DNA from 2 places in the Dyella ginsengisoli genome. Region 2 is predicted to be linked to the other one. Evidence: predicted binding sites of a transcription regulator. Region 2 holds the regulator's gene; the other holds the start of a gene.

Region 1 (3,890 bases), 120 kb from region 2:
GCGCCCTGTTGCAGCGAGGCGTCGGCCTGGCCGATGCCCTGCTGCGCGCGTTCCAGCCGCAGCATGCCCTGGCGCACGTCGCCGTCGAGCTGCAGCGAGAATTCGCCGATCGAGCCGGTGACGGTTTCGATCTCGGTGGTGGCGAGGGTGGTCTTTTCGGCGAGCTGCTTCACCTCGTCGGCGACCACCGCGAAGCCGCGGCCGGCCTCGCCGGCGCGGGCGGCCTCGATCGCCGCGTTTAGCGCGACCAGGTTGGTCTGGTGGGCGATCTCCTGCACCACGCCGGTGAGCTTGCGGATCTGCGCGACCTGTTCGGCCAGCTTGTTCTGGTTGCGGTTCATCGCAGCCATCGCGCTGCGCAGCAAGCGCAGCTGGCCATCGAGCTCGCTGACATTGCCGGCGCCGGCGTGGCTGGCCTGGTCGGCGTTGTCCAGGCTGGCGGCGACCTGCTGCAGGCCCGTCGAGATCCCGGCGCTGCCGTCCGTCAAACGCCCGACGCTGTCGCGGCATTCGCGGGCGGAGTCTTCCAGGGATTTCTGTTCGTGCGCGAGCTGCTGGGCGGCACCGAGCAGCAGGCTCTGCTGTTCGATGGTCTGCAGCGCGACGGCCGCGGGCGGACGTCCGGCCGCCAGCTTCAGCAGCGGCGCCAGCGCCAGCGCCAGCCGGGGATGCTGATCACCGAGCCGGGCGAGTTGTGCCTCGTCGCCGACGGCGGCGGCCTGGGCGAAGGCGGCCAGATGCTGGCTGCGGATGAAGCTCATGGACGGACGTTTCCTTTTCAGGTGGCAAGCGGGGGATCGACCGCCGGCGACGGAACTTGAGCAAGCAAGGCACATGCCATGGCGCCGTGCCGCGTCCGCTCAAGCCGCGCCGGCCACCGCCGATAGCCGCTGATCCACCGCGCGTGCGGTGCAGCTTGCGAAAGGGAAACCCGGCATGAGCGGTGCGTTGTTGGAGAGCGTGGAGCGGCACACCCGGCTGGCGGGCCACAACCGCGTGGCGATGCTGCTGTTCCGGCTGGGCGATGCGCAGCTGTTCGGCATCAACGTGTTCAAGGTGCGCGAGGTGCTGCGCCGGCCGCCGCTGGAACGCATGCCCGGCGCGCACGAGCTGATCGCCGGCAGCTGCGACTACCGCGGCCAGACCATCGCGGTGATCGACCTGGCCGCCGCGCTGGGTTATCCGCCGCTGAAGGACGTCGCCTCGGCGCACCTGCTGGTGACCGAGTTCAGTCGCACCGTGCAGGGCTTCCTGGTGGCCGACCTCAAGCACATGGTGCATTGCGACGGCAGCGCGCTGGTGACGCCGGAGCCGGCGCTGGGCTTCGGTACGCGGGTCAACGCGATCACCCGCGTGGACGGCGCGCTGGTCGCGGTGGTGGACGTGGAACACGTGCTGGCCAGCATCCACGGCGTGCCGGGCGAGCTGTCCGCGCACATGCAGCGGGCCGTGGACGGCCACGCCATGCACCCGCGCCGCGTGCTGGTGGCCGACGATTCGCTGGTGGCGCGGCGCCAGATCGAAGGCGTGTTCCGCCAGATGAACATCGAATGCGTGATGGTGGAAGACGGCGTGCGTGCACTGGAGAAGCTCCAGGAGCTGGCGGGAGTGGAGCCGGCCGAGCGGGTGCATCTGGTGGTGTCGGACATCGAGATGCCGCAGATGGACGGCTACGCGCTGACCCGCGCGATCCGCGAGACGCCCGCCCTGCGCGGACTCAAGGTCGTGCTGCACAGCTCGATCAGCGGCATGTTCAACGAGGCGATGGTGAAGGAGGTCGCCGCCGACCGCTTCATCGCCAAGTTCCAGCCGGACCTGCTGGCGCAGGCGGTGCTGGATCTGTTGCCGGGGTGAGATGACCCAGGGCCGCTGCAAGGGCGCGGCCCTGTAGGACCGCACCTCGCCCTGTAGCGGCATCCGTCACTCACCCGGTGGCCTCCTGCCCGCGGCGAGGCGGTCGGGCGCTGCGTCGGTTTTCCGACTTCGCCCCCGCAGCGTGAATCCGGCGCCGGGTGCAAACCCAGCTCCTGCAACGCTTTTCGCCCCGTGGCACGCGAATTGCCTCAAGCCCCCTGCGGTCCGATACCGCGCGGAGGCAAGCCATGAGTGCACCCATCGACAACCTGTTCGGCATCCACACCCAGGCGCTGGGTCTGTGGCAGCGCCGCAGTGAAGTGCTGGCCGGCAACCTGGCCAATGCCGACACGCCCGGCTATCAGGCGCGCGACGTGGATTTTCGCAGTGCGCTGATGCAGGCCAGCGGCCAGTCCGAAGGGCTGGCACTGAGCACGCCCACCGCCGGCCAGGTCGATCCGTCCGCGCAGGCGGCCGACAAGCTGATGTGGCGCAACCCCACCCAGCCCAGCATGGACGGCAACACCGTCGACGAGCAGGTCGAGCAGGCCAACTTCGCCGCCAACGGCGTGCACTACCAGGCCAGCCTGGCCTTCATCACCGCGCAGATCCGCATGCTGCGCACCGCGATCACCGGGTAATCGCCATGTCGATGTTCAAGATCTTCGATACCGCCGGCTCCGGCATGGCCGCGCAATCGCTGCGGCTCAACACCGTGGCCAGCAACCTCGCCAACGCCGAGAGCGTGTCGAGCACCCAGCAGGGCGCCTATCGCGCGAAGGAGCCGCTGTTCGCCGCGGTCAAGCAGCGCGTGGAAGGCGCGATGGCCGACGCCGGCACGGTCGGCGTGAAAGTCGATGGCGTCACCGAGAGCCAGGCGGCGATCCCCAGCCGCTACGAGCCCGGCAACCCGATGGCGGATGCCAACGGCTACGTCTACGGCAGCAACGTCAATCCCGTCGACGAGCTGGTCAACATGATTTCCGCCTCGCGTTCGTACCAGAACAACGTCGAGGTGATGAATACCACCAAGCAGTTGATGGTGAAAACCCTCGACCTCGGCAAGTAGTCCGAAGGAGCGCACGCATGACCATCAACACCATCGGCAACGCCAGTACGGGCAGCACCGCCAGCCAGGTCACCACCGCGGCCAAGGCCGGCGGCATGACGCAGAGCGATTTCCTCAAGCTGATGACTGCCCAGCTGCAGGCGCAGGACCCCACCAACCCGGTGGACAACAACCAGTTCGTCTCGCAGATGGCGCAGTTCAGCCAGCTGCAGTCCACGCAGGATCTGCTGGGCTCGGTGAAGACGCTCAACAGCACCGTGAACGGCGCGTTGCAGACCTCGCAGGTTCTCGGCTCGTCCAACCTGGTGAACCGCGAGGTGGTGGTGCCGTCGTCCACGGTCAACTACGCCGGTGCCACCGTCAACGGCGCGGCCAACGTCACCGTGCCGGGCGACCTCACGGTGAACATCATCGACGGCGGCGGCAACGTGGTGCGCACGATGACCGTGCCGGCCCCGAGTTCCGGCCTTACCCAGTTCAGCTGGGATGGCAAGGACGATGCCGGCAACGCCCTGCCGCAGGGCACTTATTCGATGGCCGCCAGCAACGCGGGCAGCCCGTTCGATACCTATGTCGCCGGCAAGGTGACCGCCGTGGGCTACGGCGGCAGCGACGTGGGCACCTACCTCCAGGTGGCTGGCGTGGGCGGCGTCGCGCTCAGCCAGGTGGCCCAGATCCTCTGACGCACGCGTTGCATCCATTCACTGATTCGAGGAACACATCATGGCTCTGAACACCGCGCTCACCGGCATCAACGCCGCGCAGTCCGACCTCAACGTCATCGCCAACAACATCGCCAATGCCAACACCACCGGCTTCAAGGGCTCGCGCGCCGAGTTCGCCGACGTGTTCGCGGTGACCGGCCTCAACCTCAACTCCACCGCCACCGGCAGCGGCGCGCGCCTGCAGGACGTGGCGCAGCAGTTCGCCCAGGGCGACATCGAGACCACCAACAACTCGCTGGACC
Region 2 (3,890 bases):
CACGCGCCAAGCTGGGCATCGGCTACCTGCCGCAGGAGCCGTCCGTCTTCCGACGCCTGAGCGTGGCCGACAACATCATGGCCGTGCTCGAACTGCGCGAGGGGCTGAGCGCGAAGGAGCGCGTGGCCGAGCAGGAAAACCTGCTGGAAGAGCTGAAGATCACCCACATCGCCGACCAGAAGGGCATCAGCCTGTCCGGCGGCGAGCGGCGCCGGGTGGAAATCGCCCGGGCGCTGGCCGCGCAGCCGCGCTACATGCTGCTGGATGAACCGTTCGCCGGCGTCGATCCGATCTCGGTGGGCGAGATCCAGCGCATCGTGCGCCACCTCAAGGAACGCGGCATCGGCGTGCTGATCACCGACCACAATGTGCGCGAGACGCTGGGCATCTGCGACCGCGCGTACATCCTCAACGAGGGCGAGGTGCTGTCCCGCGGCACTCCGGCGCACATCCTGGCCGACGAAAAGGTGCGCGAGGTCTACCTGGGGCGCGAGTTCCGCCTCTGAGGCCGGGACGGCCGCGGCAATCGGTCCTGCATCGGGGCCGTCGCGGCCGGGTTCAAGGCTGTTCGGCCCCGCGGGCTGGGGTTAGGATGGGGTCGCAATCCACCTTCCCCGGTCGGTATGAAACCCGGACTCCAGTTCCGCCTCCATCAGCAGCTGACCCTGACGCCGCAGTTGCAGCAGGCGATCCGCTTGCTACAACTCTCGCAGCTGGAGCTTGAGGCGGAGCTGCGCCAGATCGCCGAGGGCAACCCGCTGCTGGAGTTCGCCGAGGAAGCGGAGTCGACCGAGGAAGGCGAGGAAGCCGAAGGCAGCTACCTGCCCGAAGGCGGCGGCAACACGTCGAGCACCACGTCGAGCAGCACCAGCGACGACCATGACACCGGCGACGCGCCCGAGTGGGCCGACGGCGACGGCGCCGGCGAGCAGCCGATGGATTTCTCCCTCGGCAGCAGCGCCGGCAGCAGTAACAGCGGTTCGCGCAGCGACGAGGATTTCGAGCCCCAGAATGCCGCCGTCGAGACGCTGCAGGAACACCTGTTGTGGCAGCTCAATCTTTCCGGCTTCAGCACGCGGCAGCGCGCCATCGCCACGGTGATCATCGACGCGCTCAGCCCCGATGGCTACCTCACCGAAAGCGCCGAAGCGCTGCTCACGGCGCTACCGGCCAACCTCCAGGCCAGCGCTGAGGAAGTGGAGTCGGTGCGTCGCCAGGTGCAGGCATTCGACCCGGTGGGCGTGGCCAGTCGCGACCTGCGCGACTGCCTGCGCGTGCAATTGGAGCAGTTCGACCCGTCGGCCACCCCGCAGCGCGAGCTGGCCCTACGCATCGTCGAGGGTGAGCTGGACCTGCTGGCCCGCAACGATGTCACCAAGCTGGCCCGCAAACTGCGCGCCGACGAAAACGACGTGATCGCCGCCTCGGCCCTGATCCGCAGCCTCGATCCGCGCCCCGGCGCCGCGATGGACGCCACGCCGGTCGAATACGTGGCGCCCGACGTCTATGCCTACAAGGACGGCAGCCGCTGGAAAGTCAGCCTGAACGCCGACTGCCAACCGCGACTGGGTCTTAACCAGCACTATTGCAACCTGATCGCCAAGGCCCGCGGCGAGGACGCGAGCTGGATGCGCGGACAGCTGCAGGAGGCGCGGTGGTTGATCAAGAGCCTGGAGTCACGGGCCGAGACCCTGCTCAAGGTGGCCGAGGCCATCGTGCGGCGGCAGAGCGCGTTCCTCGACTACGGCCCCGAGGCGATGCACCCGCTGGTGCTGCGCGAGGTGGCCGAGGAGGTGGGCATGCACGAATCGACCATTTCCCGTGTGACGACGCGCAAATACATCCACACGCCACGCGGTACATTCGAGCTCAAGCACTTCTTTTCCAGCGGCGTGTCCACCGAGGATGGCGGCAGCGCCTCGTCCACGGCGATCCAGGCCATGCTGCGCAAACTTGTCGATGCGGAGGACCCGCGCAAACCGTTGTCCGATCAGGCGCTCGCCGAGGAACTGCACCGCAAGGGCATCCAGGTGGCGCGCCGCACTGTCGCTAAATACCGGGAGGCCATGCGAATTCCCAGCTCCAGCGAACGCCAGCGCGCCGGCTGAACGATCCGCGCATCCCGCGGAACCTCGGCGAGGCGACGGCGTCAGAACGGGGCAGCACCAGATGACTGTGGATGCGCACCGGGCATGCGGCCCGGCCGACGCATCGAATCACGCCGCGAAGGCGGCAGTAACAGAGGAGGCGCAACATGCAATTCCAACTCAGCGGTCAGCACGTCGATATCACCGAAGCCATGCGCGCGCATGTCACCGACAGGCTCGACCGCCTCACCCGCCTCGATGACCGATTGACCAGCCTGGCCGTGGTGCTTTCGCTGGACAAACTGCAGCAGAAGGCGGAAGGAACGCTGCATACCTCCTCCGGCGCCCTGCTCCACGCCGAGGCCTTCGAGCCGGACATGTACGTCTCCATCGACATCATGTTCGAAAAGCTGGTGACCCAACTGCGCAAGCACCGCGAGAAAGTGTGCGACAAGCACAAGGCCGAAGTGCGCCGCGACGAGCGCCTGTACGGCTGAGCCGCCACCCCGTCCGCACGATCCACCCGCGGCCCGCCCCTTCGGCGGGCCGCTCTCGTTTCCGCTCGGGCGCGACTGCGCCGCCGCAGCACAAGCTGGCACAATGGTCCCTGCCCCCTGGCGGCCGCACCGGCCGCCAGCCCGGCCAAAGGACCCGATGACGTGGACCGGCTCACTGCCCGACAACTCTTCGATGGCGTGCATGAGCGCATGGCGCTGCGCTGGGCGGCCGGCATGCGCGGCGAAGGCCGCGTGCTGGAACGCGGCGTGACGCAGACGCGCCGTCCCTCGCTGGTCGGCTACCTCAACGTCATTTATCCGAACAAGATCCAGATCATCGGCACCGAGGAGCTGAAGTACCTCGACGAGCTCGATTCGCGCCAACGCTGGGAGGCGATCAACAAGATCGCGGCGTATCAGCCGGTCGCGCTCATCGTCACCAAGGACCAGGCGGTGCCCTCCGACTTGCGCGAGGTGGCCGAGGAAACCAACACCCCGCTGTGGATCAGCGCCAAGCGCGGCCACGAGCTGCTGACCTGGATGCAGTACCACCTGGCGCGCATGCTGGCGCCGCGGATCACCCTGCATGGCGTGTTTCTGGAAGTGTTCTCGATCGGCGTGCTGATCACCGGCGAGTCCGGCTCGGGCAAGAGCGAGCTGGCACTGGAGCTGATCAGCCGCGGTCACCGGCTGGTGGCCGACGACGCCACCGAATTCACCCTGATCGCGCCCGACGTCATCGACGGCACCTGCCCCGAGCTGCTGCAGGACCTGCTGGAAGTGCGCGGCCTGGGCGTGCTCAACGTGCGCGAGATGTTCGGCCATACCGCGGTGAAGGCGTCGAAGTACCTGCGCCTGGTGATCCACCTGAAGCCGCTGCGCGACGGCGAGGACACCGACGCGCTGACTCGCCTCACCGGCGACATCGGCCATCGCGAGATATTCGAGGTGGCGGTGCCGATGATCACCATTCCGGTGGCACCGGGGCGCAACCTCGGCGTGCTGGTCGAGGCGGCCGTGCGCAACCACGCGCTCAAGAGCAAGGGTTTCGACCCGGCGCAGACTTTCATCGACCGACAGGCGCACCAGATGCGCCGCCTGCCCCCATGGTGATGTGTGGACCCTAACGACACCGCGGTGATTGCCCAGGCCGGACCCAACGCCGTGCATCTGGTGGTGCTGACCGGCATGTCCGGCGGCGGCAAGACGGTGGCCCTGCGCGCGCTGGAGGACCTGGAGTTCTACTGCGTGGACAACCTGCCGGCCAGCCTGCTTCCGCGGCTGGTGAATGCCGTGCTGGAAGACC

What was found. The regulator sigma-54, encoded in region 2, starts transcription at its own class of promoters, with help from an activator protein. The targets are predictions, from matches to a motif close to TGGCACGNGCNTTGC.
Region 1: a site for sigma-54 is predicted at 2,048-2,062, ahead of flgB (flagellar basal body rod protein FlgB). Genes of this name have one in related genera too.

What each region holds. Positions count from the first base shown of each region.
Region 1 covers NZ_JADIKM010000002.1:136,973-140,862, reverse strand. Annotated here, with positions in the region: gene ISP17_RS07630 (methyl-accepting chemotaxis protein) at 1-761, opposite strand, end outside; gene ISP17_RS07625 (chemotaxis protein) at 937-1,854, shown strand; gene flgB (flagellar basal body rod protein FlgB) at 2,103-2,495, shown strand; gene flgC (flagellar basal body rod protein FlgC) at 2,501-2,923, shown strand; gene ISP17_RS07610 (flagellar hook assembly protein FlgD) at 2,941-3,606, shown strand; gene flgE (flagellar hook protein FlgE) at 3,647-3,890, shown strand, end outside.
Region 2 covers NZ_JADIKM010000002.1:257,515-261,404, forward strand. Annotated here, with positions in the region: gene lptB (LPS export ABC transporter ATP-binding protein) at 1-506, shown strand, start outside; gene ISP17_RS08190 (RNA polymerase factor sigma-54) at 624-2,108, shown strand; gene hpf (ribosome hibernation-promoting factor, HPF/YfiA family) at 2,255-2,584, shown strand; gene hprK (HPr(Ser) kinase/phosphatase) at 2,747-3,697, shown strand; gene rapZ (RNase adapter RapZ) at 3,701-3,890, shown strand, end outside.